DNA from 3 places in the Paraburkholderia sp. GAS199 genome. Region 1 is predicted to be linked to each of the others. Evidence: riboswitches for the same ligand, from Rfam matches in the RefSeq annotation. Region 1 holds a riboswitch; each other region holds the start of a gene.
The links. Region 1 has a riboswitch for cobalamin ahead of cobA (uroporphyrinogen-III C-methyltransferase). Riboswitches for the same ligand answer to the same signal wherever they lie in the genome.
Positions count from the first base shown of each region.

Region 1 (4,538 bases):
ACGTGTGCAGCGCGCCCTTGATGAACTGCACGACGCCAAGACGCATGCCGTGTCCCAGCACGCGCACGGCCATGCCGAAGGCGGCCGTAGTCTTGCCTTTGCCCGTGCCCGTGTTGACGATCAGCAGGCCTTTTTCATGCGTGGCGGCGGCCTGCTTTTTCTCGTGGCCTTCGCGCCGGCGCTCGGTCATGCGTTGATGGGATTCGGGATCGGTCTTCATGGACGGTCCTGTGAAAGATCGGGTTGGAGTTGAGTCGTGGCAATCGCAACCGTGACGTTGCCGAAAGCGGTTTTAGGCAGCGCGAGCGCGACTGTGGCGCCGCACATCTGCGTGGCCGCGAGCACCGCGCAGGGCTCGCAGACGCCGTCCACGCCGAGATGCGTGCGGGCGGCGCAGGACGCCAAGCCCGGCGCGCCGAGGTTCGCCGCGGCGGCAATCTCGGCCCGGCCGAACAGGGTCAACGGCAGCGCGTGACGGGTGCAGAATTCGCGCAGGCCGGCTTCGTCCGATTTCAGATCGACTGTTGCGACGACGCCGACGCCCGCCATGTCGTGCACGCCGAGCGAGCCGAGTGCCGCCTGCACGGCCGCTTCGATCTGCGCGGCACTCGCGCCGCGGCGACAACCGATCCCGACGGTGAGCGTTTTCATTGCGGCTCGCGGCCAAGGTCGTCCACGCGCTGTGTGCGCGGCAAGGCCAGCGACGCCACGCCGCCGATCACGACGATGGCCGGCGAGCCGAGTCCGGCGTGCGCCACGGTGCCGGCGAAATCGCGCAGCGGCGCGAGCGCGTGCCGTTGCTCGGGACGGGTGGCGGATTCGATCGCTGCGCATGGCGTGTCGGCGCTCATGCCGGCCGCGAGCAGCGCGGCGGCGATATCGTCGAGCCGGCGCATGCCCATGTAGATCACGAGCGTCATGCGCGTCGCGACGAGCGCCTGCCAGTCGGGCTCGGCGCTGCCCGCGCCGTGACCGGTCACGAATACCACGCCCTGCGCGTGATCGCGATGCGTAACGGGAATGCCGATCGCGGCGGGTGCCGCGATGCCGGCCGTAATGCCGTTGATCACTTCGACCTCGACGCCGGCCTCGTGCAGCGCCTGCTGTTCCTCGCCGCCACGGCCGAACACGAACGGATCGCCGCCTTTCAGACGCGCCACGCTGCGCCCGGCCTGCACATGCGCCAGCATCATCGCGACGATGCCCGCTTGCGGCGTCGACGGATGACCGCCGCGCTTGCCGACGTAGACCACCTGCGCGTCGGCGCGCGCGAATTGCAGCACGTCGGGATTCACCAGATCGTCGACCAGCACCACGTCGGCTTCGCCGAGCGCGCGGCATGCCTTGAGCGTCATCAGTTCGACGTCGCCGGGACCGGCGCCGATCAGCCAGGCGCGGCTCATCGCGGCGCGCATGGCACGCGCCATGTCGTGACAAGGGGAAGAGGTCGGACCGTGAAGACGGCCCAGCGGAAATAAGAGGTCATGCAGCACGACAGATTGCACACGCCGGCGCCGCCATTCGCCGCGAAGTCGTCGAACACTCATCGAACTGAGCATTTCGCGGGCGAACGGGTGTGCCGCAACGTGTTCCAGCGCCTTCGCATCCGTCCCTCGCGGATTCCGGCGTCCGGCAGCGTGGGGTTCGCCGCCTCCGCGTCTGGCCGGTATCCGGGCTGGCGGCCTCATGCGCTTTGCCTTCCCGTCCGGTTCGCCGGACAGTGGCATTGCTGAAAACGCATGCGCGTGGCCAGACTGTCGAGCCTGGCGACGCAGGTCGCTTACCGTTGCGGGGACAGCACAGGTTGAGCGCGCAGCGCGCTGCCTGTTTCCCGTTTAACTGCGCATGCGAACGCATGCGCGGGCACCAAACGCGCGCATACGATAGCACACGGGATGCCTTTGAAGTACCCCGCGCGGCACGCTCCCGCCGACGTCCGGACGCCCGTGTTTCCTTGACGTGGCGGGGTGGCGAGCCTAAACTCGCACGCACTTTGGTGCTCGTGTGCGCGCTTTGCGCGTACGCAGTTAAACGGGAAACAGGGTGCCTGTCGCGCGAGCGGCCGGCTCGACCTGTGCTGCCCCCGCAACGGTAAGCGAAATGCGGTGCTGCTGGATTTTTCAGCGCCGCGGAGCCGGCTTCGATGTCCACGCGCAAGGCCGCGTCGGCATATCACCACTGGACGAGAAATCACTCGTCCGGGAAGGGGAAGCGGCGCTTTCGCCAGCCCGGATACCGGCCAGAGAAGCAATGACGAACGCCGCGGGGATGCGGCGTCGCGCTCATGATCTCATTCCTGTTTTTCGTTGCTCCGGCAACGCCGTTTTTCGTCCCCGTGCGTGAATATGCGTTGGCACATTTGTGTAGGCGCATTCGAGCTGCCGCAGGGCGAAAGCCGTGTATGCCGACCGATGCCTCGCACGCGGACGCGAACGTGCCACTCCTACGGATGGACACTACGATGCAAACTCAACTGCGCAAGATTCCCGTCACCATCGTCACGGGCTTTCTCGGCAGCGGCAAGACCACGCTGCTGCGCCACATTCTTCAGCATGCGCAAGGCAAGCGCATCGCGGTGATCGTCAACGAGTTCGGCGAACTCGGCATCGACGGAGAAATCCTCAAGGGCTGCGGCATCGGCTGCGACGAGAACGGCGTCGAGACGGAAGGCCAATTGTATGAACTGGCGAACGGCTGCCTGTGCTGCACCGTGCAGGAAGAGTTTTTCCCGGTGATGGAAAAGCTCGTCGAGCGACGTGGCGAAATCGATCACGTGCTGATCGAAACCTCGGGTCTTGCCTTGCCCAAGCCGCTGGTGCAGGCATTCAACTGGCCGCAGATCAAGAACAGTTTCACCGTGGACGCGGTGGTGACGGTAGTGGACGGTCCGGCTGCAGCGAGCGGCCAGTTCGCCGACAACCCGGTCGCCGTGGACGCGCAACGCAAGGCCGACCCGAATCTCGATCACGAATCGCCGCTGCACGAATTGTTCGAAGACCAGCTGTCCGCCGCCGATCTGGTGATCCTGAACAAGACCGATCTGCTCGACGAAGCGCAGCAGGGCGCGGTGGAAACGCTGATTCGCGAAGAGATTCCGTCGCAGGTGAAGATCGTGCGCGCGCATCTGGGCCAGCTCGACCTGCACACGCTGCTCGGTCTCGAAGCGGCGTCGGAGGAAACGATCCATCTGCGCCACGATCACCACGGTTCCGCCGAGGACGCCGATCATCACCACGACGAGTTCGATTCGGTGGTGGTGCAGGCGAACGCGAGTTCGCGCGAAGCGGTCATCGCGGCGTTGCAGTCGCTGGTGGAAAGCAACACGATCTATCGCGTGAAGGGTTTCGCCGCCTTGCCGGGCGCGCCGATGCGCCTCGTGATTCAAGGCGTGGGCCGCCGTTTCGACAGCTATTTCGATCGACGCTGGCAAGCCGGCGAACTGGAGCGCATCCAGCATTCGAGCCGCTTCGTGCTGATCGGCGAAGACCTCGACCAGGCCGCGCTGCAACGCGCGTTCGACGCTGCGCTGGCCGCCGCGCTCGCCGTGCCGTCGAACGAAGCGCAACAGGCCTGACGCCATGCATCTGCTGCGCACGACGCCGGGCGGTTTCGTCGACGACACGCAAGGCGTCATCCGCATCGATCAGCGGCCTGCCGAGATCGTCGTGCTCAGTTCCGCCGACACCACGCTGTCGCTGCTCGCGAGCGTGGTGCCGCGACTCGGCGACGGTTTTCCGAGCGTGCGTCTGGCGAACGTCACGTATCTGCGGCAACCGGCGTCCGTCGACTTTTACGTCGACGACGTGTTGCAGCATGCGCGCGTCGTGGTGGTGGATCACCTCGGCGGCGAGGCTTACTGGCCGTACGGCATCGAGCAGGTGGTGGCGCTCGCCGAACGTAACAAGCAGACGCTCGCCATGTTCTCCGGCGATCTGCAGGAAGATCCCAATCTGCTCGCGCGCAGCACGGCCGACGCGGCGCTGTGTCATCAACTGTGGCGTTATCTGCGCGAGGGCGGTCCGCAAAACGCGGAGGCATTCCTGCGCTGTATCGCGTTCCTCGAATTCGGTCACGGCCGCGAACCGGCGCCGCCGCGCGTGCTGCCCGCTGCCACGCTCTACCACCCGCAACTCGACACGCCCACGATTGCCGACTGGCAGGCGCGCTGGCGCGAGGGCGCGCCGGTCGCGGCGATTCTGTTCTACAAGGCGCATCTGCAGGCGGCCAACACGGCCGTGTTCGACGCGCTGATCGACGCGCTCGACGCGCAGGGCCTCAACCCGCTGCCGATCGCGATCACCTCGCTAAAAGACGCCATGAGCCGCGACGTGGTGCAGCAGTTGTGCGCGCAGCACGAGGTCGCGCTGGTGCTCAATACCACGGCCTTCGCCGCCTCGGCGATCGACGATCCCGAGCCGCTCGCGCTGGCCGGCGACGCGCCGGTCCTGCAGGTGATCCTGAGCGGCGGCAATCGCGAAGACTGGCTCAAGGACAATCACGGCCTGAATTCGCGCGATATCGCCATGCATGTCGCGCTG
Region 1 covers NZ_JBNDMM010000012.1:5,993-10,530, reverse strand. Annotated here, with positions in the region: gene cobO (cob(I)yrinic acid a,c-diamide adenosyltransferase) at 1-220, opposite strand, end outside; gene P3T18_RS33450 (cobalamin biosynthesis protein) at 217-651, opposite strand; gene cobA (uroporphyrinogen-III C-methyltransferase) at 648-1,403, opposite strand; cobalamin riboswitch at 1,645-1,886, opposite strand; cobalamin riboswitch at 1,978-2,258, shown strand; gene cobW (cobalamin biosynthesis protein CobW) at 2,462-3,574, shown strand; gene cobN (cobaltochelatase subunit CobN) at 3,579-4,538, shown strand, end outside.

Region 2 (4,538 bases), on a different contig from region 1:
GTGGACGGATAGATCGAGAACGAACCGGTGCGCGCCGTGACGCCGCTCACGCCCTTGGCTTTTTGCAGCGCGGCGTCTGCGCGCTGATTGAGCGTGGACGTGAGTGCCGACGGATCGCTCGCTTCCTGCTCGTAGAACAGCGTGATGTCGACCACGTCCTGCGGCACCTCGGCGCTCGCCTGCGCATTCAGCGACAGCACGCCGGCAGGCTGATACTGCGTGACGGTTTGCGCGCGAGCCATGACCGGCGTCAGCGCGAGCGCGGCGGGTGCAGCGCACGCGAGAGCGAGCGCCAGTGCACGAGCGGTGTTGTTTTTCATTGTTGGACCCTTTGCTTGAACGGTTGCGCACGAACAGGACATGCGCCGCGCAATGGCACGGCGCTTGCAAGTCCCGTTTGCGAGTCCGTTAGGCGCTTGTAACCTTCGCTTGGTTCCCGGATTCGACGCTTACCTCGATCTCAGACAAGCTGCTTCGTGATAAAGCGCCATTCGGCTTCGGTCACCGGCGTGATGGACAGGCGGTTGCCTTTGGCCAGCACGCGCATGTCCTTCAGTTCTTCATGCTCACGCAGAGCGGTGAGCGGAATCAGCGGAATTTTCTTTTTGAATACGACGTCGACGAGCAGCCAGCGCGGTGTTTCCTGCGACGACTTCGGATCGTAGTACGGACTCTTCTTGTCGAATTGTGTGGGGTCCGGATACGCGGTGGACGACACCTCGGCGAGACCCGCGATGCCCGGTTCGGGGCAACTCGAATGATAGAAGAGTACGCCGTCGCCGACCTGCATCACGTCGCGCATGAAGTTGCGCGCCTGATAGTTGCGCACGCCGGTCCATGGCAACGTGCGGTGCGGTGCATGGGCGAGATGGTCGATGCTTGCTTCGTCCGGTTCGGACTTCATTAGCCAGTAGCGCATGAATCGAATAGAACGTGGAGAGGTTGATGTTCCCGCGAAGGTCCCTGAAAACGCAACGCTAAAAACCCGACAGCAAAAGAACGCAGAAAAAACGCGGCGCCTGAACGTAGCACCGAACGCGGTACCTGAACGCAGCACCGAACGCAGCACCAAAAGAAAAACGGCACCGAACCGAAGTCCGATGCCGTTTTGAATAAGGTCCCCGCCTTAGCCGCTAGGCCGGCATCCTGAACCGGGGGTTCAGAATTGGTCGCAGTTAGCAGCACTTCGGGTACATCAGACAGAGTGACGCGCACACCCGTGCTACAAATTTCCGCAACCGTGCACATGGCATTGGTTCAAGGAATATATGACCTTGGCGAACCAGGCAGGGAAGCTTGACCTGTTGAACTCAAACGTTTGCCCGAGACTTCGCTCACGCACCTCACTTGAATTCGCAACCTGTCTCAGGACAGGTTGCTTGAAACTGTTTAGGTACTCAGTGCAGACCGCTTACTGCATGCTGTACTGCTGAATCACAGTACCCAGTTGTTCGTTCATTTGATGCATTGTACGCCGGATTTCCTCAGCGGGAAATGCTTCTCCGTGCCGCACGCTCGATTGAAGCTTAAGCAGTTCCGATGCCAGCGACAGCGCAGCCATGACAGCAATGCGATCCGTGCCGCGCACGTTGCTGTTGTTACGGATCTTCGACATTTCCGCGTCGACGCGAGCCACTGCTTCAAGCAGCGCGCCTTCGGTTTCCGGCGAGCAGGCGAGCCGGTACGGTACGCCCAGAATCGATACTTCGATCTGCTTGGTGGTCATGCATTTTCTCCGTGGCGGGTGGCTTCGCTATCGGCATTGACCTCGTGCGCGAGCTCCTGCTGCGCGGGCTCGAGCAGATCGAGCTGGTTGTCCGGCTCGTTGTGCGCGCGAGCGCGCGGCAGCTTCTCGATGATCGCATTCAGGCGCACCTGGGCGTCGTCGATTTTTGCCGACAGGGCGTCGCGTTCCGCTTGCAGCGCATCGCGCTCCTCGCGCAACAACGCGAGTTCGGTGCGCGTGGCTTCGGCCTCGGCGCGCGATTGCGCAAGCTGCTCTTCGAGCGCGAGACGCGCTTCGTTGTGCCGCTGGCTGATCGCGATCAGCTTGCCGATATTCTGTGAAAGTGATTCGAGTTCGGTGAGCATGTGCTGCGTCCTCTAAAGACATCGCATTTTAGCGCGGAATATCGCAGGTTCCGACTATTGTCTCGTTTCGAGACGTAACAACATCGCTTTATGCAGGCATTTTATGGACCTTACGATGAAAAACCACTCATGCATCGGACAATAACCTGCGTTTTACAGAACAGCACGAACACGTTTTGACGATTCTTGACGGGTCGGGAGGGCGCTCATAAACTGATCGTTCTCTGGTGCCCGCGCGCGCTTTTCATAGTGTGCGCAGTTAAACGGGAAGCAGGGCGCGCCGTTCATTTCTGCCGAACGCGCCAACCTGCGCTGCCCCCGCAACGGTAAGCGACCGCATCACATGCAGGTCGATTCCAACCGCATGTTCGAAGCTGAACGTGCGAGTGTGCCACTGCGCGTCACGCGTGGGAAGGCGGGATCGATGTGTCGCCAGCCCGGATACCGGCCAGAGGGAGAGTGTCGTCACCGCGCAAACGTTAAAGTGCGGGCGCCTCGTTACGCATCGGCCTGCGGGGAAGCGGGCCGCGCACGCTATCCACAGGAATACCACTCCATGTTGTCCCCCATCGCTCGTGCGGCGATGCTCGCGTTTGCGAGCACGCCGCTCGTCGTGCATGCGCAGGCCGCCGCGCTTGATGCGTCCGCTACGCCGTCGTCTTCCGCAGCGGACGCTGCACCGGCGGCCGCGTCGGTCGCTGCGTCTTCCGTCGCTGAGTCATCCGTCGTACTGTCGCCGCTCGTGGTCACCGCTGAACGCGGTCCGCAACCGCTTGCCGACGCCATTCCACAGACCACGCTGTTCGACCAGCAGGATATCGCCGACACCACCGCTACCGATCTGCCGGGTCTGCTGCAACTCGCACCGGGCGCGCAGATATCCCGCACGGGTGGTCCCGGTTCCACGACCAGCCTGTTTCTGCGCGGCGCGTCGTCGACTCAGTCGCTCGTGCTGATCGACGGCGTACGTGTCGATTCGGTGAGTCTCGGTTCGTCGCAACTCGCGCAGATTCCGCTCGATCAGGTCGATCACGTCGAAGTGGTCAACGGCAACGTGTCGGCGTTATACGGGTCGGGCGCGATCGGCGGCGTGGTGCAGGTCTTCACGAAAGACGGCGGCGATCATCCGCCGCGCTTCAATTTCTCGCTCGGCTACGGCAGCTATCACACGCAAACGCAGCAGGCGGGCGTGAACGGCGCGCTGGACAAAGACGGCAACACGACCTTCAGCATCTCGCTCGCGCGCTCGAAAGACGATGGCTTTTCCTCGCTGAATCCGCGTGAAGCGCCGGGCGCGAATCCGAATGCGAACGGCTATCTGAACGAGAGCATCAGTGCATCGCTGCGTCACAAGTTCAGCGAGAAGTGGGATGCAGGCGTCACGTATTTCCAGTCGAACGGCAACAACAGCTACGACAACGCGTATGGCGTGCCGACCGATCTGAACAATCTGTCCAGCAAGGTGCGCCAGGTGTCGGCGTTCGCAAACGGCAAGCTCACCGACTGGTGGACCACGCACTTCATCGTCTCCGAAGGCGACGATCGCAGCGTGTCGAACACCAACGGCGTCTACAACGGCCGCTTCGATACCGACAATCGCCAGTACACATGGCAGAACGATTTCGCGCTCGCCGCGCAGCAGAAACTGCAGGTGGGCTACGAGCATCTCGATCAGACGCTCGACTCGGACACGTTCGCCGCGCCAGACCGTCACGTGGATTCCGGCTTTGTCGGCTACACGGGACGCTTCGGACGCAACCAGATTCAGGCCAACGTTCGGCGCGATCAGTATTCCGATTTCGGCGGAGCGAACAGTTACTATCTCGGCTACGGTTTCGACATCACGAATCACTGGAAGGCAACCGCAAGCTATTCGGATTCGTTCCGCGCGCCGAGCTTCGACGATCTGTACTATCCGTTCAGCGGCAATCCATCGATCCAGCCCGAGCGCAGTCATTCGGTCGAAGCAGCATTGCAGTACGCGTCGAATGCGTTGGGCGTGATGCGGCTGAGTGCTTTCCAGACACGCTACTCGAATCTGATCGACTACCAGCAGGTGACGCCCGGCATCTACGTCGCCGAGAACGTCGGGCATGCGAAGGTGCAGGGGCTCGAAGGATCGTGGAGCGGTCACGTCGGTAAGACGGACGTGCGCGCGTCGCTCACGCTGCAGAATCCGGTCGATCTCGACAACGACGTCGACCTCGTGCGCCGCGCGCGGCGTTTCGGATCGCTGGCGGTGAATCGCAGCCTGGCCGGATGGCGCGTCGGCGGCGAGTGGATCGTGAGTGGACCGCGTGAAGACAGCAGCGGCAAGCTGGGCGGATACGGTGTCGTGAATCTGTCGGCGCGCTACAACTTCACGAAAGCGTGGTACGTGACGGCGCAAATCCAGAACCTGTTGAATAAGGACTATGAAACGGCCTACTCGTATAACTCGCCGCGAC
Region 2 covers NZ_JBNDMM010000002.1:208,371-212,908, reverse strand. Annotated here, with positions in the region: gene P3T18_RS07070 (SIMPL domain-containing protein) at 1-320, opposite strand, end outside; gene P3T18_RS07065 (EVE domain-containing protein) at 461-919, opposite strand; RNA gene ssrS (6S RNA) at 1,115-1,296, opposite strand; gene P3T18_RS07055 (cell division protein ZapA) at 1,412-1,726, opposite strand; gene P3T18_RS07050 (ATPase) at 1,723-2,091, opposite strand; cobalamin riboswitch at 2,300-2,558, shown strand; gene P3T18_RS07045 (TonB-dependent receptor domain-containing protein) at 2,648-4,538, shown strand, end outside.
Region 2: another riboswitch for cobalamin. It lies ahead of P3T18_RS07045 (TonB-dependent receptor domain-containing protein); the one in region 1 lies ahead of cobA (uroporphyrinogen-III C-methyltransferase).

Region 3 (4,538 bases), on a different contig from region 1:
AGCACGGCACGCGCGCCGCGCGGCTCGCGTGCACCGCGTTCGCGCTGATCTGCGCGGCATACGGATGCGTGGCGTCGATCACGAGACCGATGCGCTCCGCTTCGATATAGCGCGCCATGCCATCGCTGCCGCCGAAACCGCCGACGCGCACCGTGCAACGCAGATCGTCCGGCACCTTGCCCAGCCCGGCGAGACTGTACACGTGCCCGGGCCCAAGCTGGCGCGCGATCTTCAGCGCGTCGCCGGTGCCGCCCAGCAGCAGCGCGCGTCGTGCCTGACGCATCATCGCGCCCGTCCGATCAGCGTGCCGGCGCGGTCGATCGCAAACATCTCGATCTCGACCTGCGGCGGCACGATGTCGCGCGCCACGGCAAGCGCGTGAGCGCAGACGATATCGGCGAGCGGCACGTTGCGCGCGTGTGCCAACGCCACGGCTTGCTGGCTCGTGTTCGACCCGCGAATGGCCTGCTGCAGGTCGGCGTCGGCGCCTTCCTGTGCAGCCCACGACGCCAGGCTGTCGAGGTCGATGCTCGAATGACGGCTGTGCAGATCGAGATGGCCGGCAGCGAGCTTGCTCAGCTTGCCGAAGCCGCCGCACACGCTCAGGCGCTCGACCGGCGCGCGCTTCATGTGCTTGAGCACCGCGCCGACGAAGTCGCCCATCTCGATCAGCGCGATATCGGGCAGACCGTAGTGCGCGCGCATCGCATCTTCGCTGGCGTTGCCGGTGCAGGCCGCGAGATGCGTGTAACCGTTGGCGCGCGCGACGTCGATGCCCTGGTGAATCGACGCGATATACGCCGAACACGAAAACGGCCGCACGATGCCGGTGGTGCCCAGTATCGACAGGCCGCCGAGTATGCCCAGCCGCGGGTTCATGGTTTTCAGCGCCAGCGCTTCGCCGCCCTCCACGCCGACCGTGACTTCGAAGCCGCCCGCGTAGCCGTGCTCCGTTGCGAGTTCGGCGAGATGTTCGGTCATCATCCGGCGCGGCACGGGGTTGATGGCCGGCTCGCCGACCGGCAAGGTCAAGCCCGCGCGCGTCACCGTGCCGACACCCGGTCCCGCGCGAAACACCACGCCCGGTTGCGGCAGCAAACGCACGCGCGCGAACACGACGGCGCCATGCGTGACGTCGGGATCGTCGCCGGCGTCTTTCACGGTGCCGGCTTCCGCGCCATCGTCGGTGCGTCGGCAGAACACCAGCGGCATCGGCACGAGTTGCCCCTTCGGCAACACGATTTCCGCCACGTCGCTGACCACGCCCGCGAGCAGCAGACGCGCCGCCGCGAGCGAGGTCGCAGTGGCGCAACTGCCGGTCGTGTAGCCGCTGCGGAGCGGCGCGGGCTGTTCGGGCGTTTCGTCGCGCATTACGGTTGCGGGGAAGAATCGGCGTTCGGCGCGGCGGCCGGTTTGGTGACGTCCAGCAGCGTGATCGGCAAGGCCTGACGCCAGGTATCGAAGCCGCCGAGCGGCTGCGCTTCGGCCAGCGCTATACGTGTGAGCGTGCCGCCATGCCGCTCGCGCCACGCGGCCAGCGCCGACTCGCCCTGCAAGGTGACGGCATTGGCGACCAGCCGGCCGCCTTCGCGCAAGCTGGCCCAGCAGGTGTCGAGCACGCCGGGCGCGGTCGCGCCGCCGCCGATGAACACCGCGTCCGGCACGGGCAGGCCGTCCAGAGCGTCGGGCGCGCGGCCGGCCACGAGTTGCAGACCCGGCACGCCCAGCGCGTCGCGATTGTGTTCGATGAAACGCTGCCGCTCCGAGTTGGCTTCGACTGCGATGGCGCGGCAGGTGGGATGCGCGCGCATCCATTCGATGCCGATCGAGCCGCTGCCCGCGCCCACGTCCCACAGCAGCTCGCCCGGCGTCGGCGCGAGGCGCGCGAGCGTGATGGCGCGCACGTCGCGCTTGGTCAGCTGGCCGTCGTGACGAAAGGCGTCGTCGGGCAAGCCGGCGGTGAGCGGCAGACGCGGCGCGCCCGCCGTGTGACGGCATTCGAGCGCGATCAGGTTCAGCGCGGCCGTTTCGCCGGCCGACCATTGATCGGCGCGGCCGTCGACGCGGCGCTCCGAATCACCGCCCAGATGTTCCAGCACGATCATGCGCGTCGCGCCGAAGCCGCGCGCGTTCAGCCATTCGGCGAGCGCCGCGGGCGTGCGGCCGTCCGCGCTCAGCACGAAAATGCGCGCGCCGTCGTGCAGATACGCGTTGAGCGTGGGCAACGGACGGCCCACCAGCGACACCGTGGCGACGTCCTGTAACGGCCAGCCGAGCCGCGCCGCCGCCAGCGACACCGACGACGGCGCCGGCAATACGCGCAACTCGCCCGCCGGCAATTGCCGCGCGAGCGTCGCGCCCACGCCGAACAGCATCGGATCGCCGCTCGCCAGCACGCACACCGGTCCCGCTCTCTCGGCCAGCAAGGGCGCGAGATCGAACGGACGCGGCCATGCCGCGCGTCGCGCAGCGAGCCGCGCCGGCAGCATCTCCAGATGCCGCTCGCCGCCATACACCACCGACGCCTCCAGCAAAGCACGCCGCGCGGGCCTTCCCAAACCGGCAAAGCCGTCGTCGCCTATGCCCACCACTGTCAGCCACGCCGGCATGCATCCATCCTCGTTCCGTAACGTCAAAGTATCTCTAAATAAAGCGCTGTGCCGCGCTGGTCAAAGCGTCCAAGCTCGTTGTGCTGTTCGAAAAAAGGCATAATACAGCCGCCGGTGCCCTTCGGGGCCGAAGAGGGAACACAGCGTCACTGTGGCTGCCCCCGCAACTGTATGCAGCGAGTCCGCCTGCGCTCCGCGCCACTGGTTGCATCGCGATGTCGAATCGCGATGACCGGGAAGGCAGCGGCGGACCACGACCTGCGAGCCAGGAGACCTGCCGGCCAGACTGTTCGTGCCAGCCTACATCGGGCGGGGTGTACCGATGCCGCAGCCATGCCCGCCTTGCGGGCGGCTCGGGCCGTCGCGCGACGCTCAACCCGGTGTCCGTCTTGAATCCAGCTGCGCCCTCCACTACCCGATCCGACGCTGCGCTCGCGCCGCGGCCCTCGGCATGCCCGGGGCTGCTGCGCATCGTGTCGGCGCGCGACGGCGGCATCTGCCGGATCAAGCTGGCCGGCGGCGTGCTGAGCGCCGCGCAGGCCGAAGCGGTCGCCGCTGCCAGTGAGCAGCACGCAGCCGGTGTCGTGGAAGTGACGAACCGCGCCAACCTGCAGATACGCGGGGTGCGCGAAGGACACGAAAGCGCGTTGATCGACATGTTGCTGGATGCGCAGCTTGGCCCGCTGTCCGGCTTCACCGCAGCCGCCGACGACGTGCGCAACGTCATGCTCAGTCCGCTCGCCGGACGCGATCCGGCTTGCCTGTTCGACACGCGCGACCTGTGCGCCGACCTGCTCGCCTTGCTGCAAGGCGATGCGCGCTTCGCGGCGCTGTCGCCGAAATTCGCGTTGCTGCTCGACGGCGGCGAAGCGCTCGCGAGGCTCGATCATCCACACGATATCTGGATCGCGGCCACGCCAGGCGAAGACGGCGTGCGCTTCGTGTTCGGTCTCGCGGGTGGTCCGCCGCCGGCTACGCGGCGCGATCCTGACTCGCGCGACGGGACGCCCGTGAAAGCTACCGGTCGGCTCGGGCAAGACTGCGCGCCGGATTGCAACGTCGTCGCCGCCGTCATGAATCCGCGCAGCGCCGCGCTCGTTGCCGTCCTGCCGACGCAAGTCGTGGCTGTCGTTCGCGCGTTGCTGCACATGTTTCTCGATCTCGCACCGGTTGACGCAACGCGCATGCGTCACCTGCTGGCGACCCATGCGCCGGACGCGCTTTTACAACACGCCCAGCGTTACCTCGATTTTCCTTTGACACACGACCCCGCGCTCGCCACCTGGCAACGCGCCACGCCAGTTGACGCCACGCTTCGTCTGGGCGCGCATCCACAGCGCGCGGCCGGCGAATTGCACAGGTGGCACATGCGTCAAAGGTGGCACGTCGGCGGTCAGCCGCCGCTCGGACGCCTCGACGCCGCCGCCTTGCGTGGCCTCGCCGCGCTGGCGCATCGTCACGGCGACGGCACGCTGCACATGACGCCGTGGCAAAGCGTGCTGCTGACCGACGTCGCGCGTGAGTCGACAGGCGCCGTGCTCGACGCGTTGCAAGCACTCGGTCTCGCTTGCGATGCCGGCGATCCGCTCGCGCGCGTGATCGCCTGCGCAGGCTCGGCCGGCTGCGTCAAAAGCCACGCCGACACCAAGGCCGACGCGCTGCGCGTGGCAGCACGGCTGCCCGACGGCGTCGAAGTCCACCTGAGCGGCTGCTCGCGTTCGTGTGCGGCGGCGGCTTGCGCGCCTTACACACTGCTGGCCGTCTCACCCGGCATGTATGACCTTTATCGCCGCGACACATCGCCGGGCGAAGCCTCGCTGGGCGACACCTCGCCGGGCGACGCTTCGCCAGATTTCGGCGCATCCGTCGCGCGGCAACTCACGATCGAACAGGCTGCCGCCATGCTCGAACAACTGGCCCGGAGCCCTT
Region 3 covers NZ_JBNDMM010000003.1:1,044,524-1,049,061, reverse strand. Annotated here, with positions in the region: gene P3T18_RS16260 (cobalt-precorrin-6A reductase) at 1-286, opposite strand, end outside; gene P3T18_RS16255 (cobalt-precorrin-5B (C(1))-methyltransferase) at 283-1,371, opposite strand; gene cbiE (precorrin-6y C5,15-methyltransferase (decarboxylating) subunit CbiE) at 1,371-2,609, opposite strand; cobalamin riboswitch at 2,705-2,905, shown strand; gene P3T18_RS16245 (precorrin-3B synthase) at 2,999-4,538, shown strand, end outside.
Region 3: another riboswitch for cobalamin. It lies ahead of P3T18_RS16245 (precorrin-3B synthase); the one in region 1 lies ahead of cobA (uroporphyrinogen-III C-methyltransferase).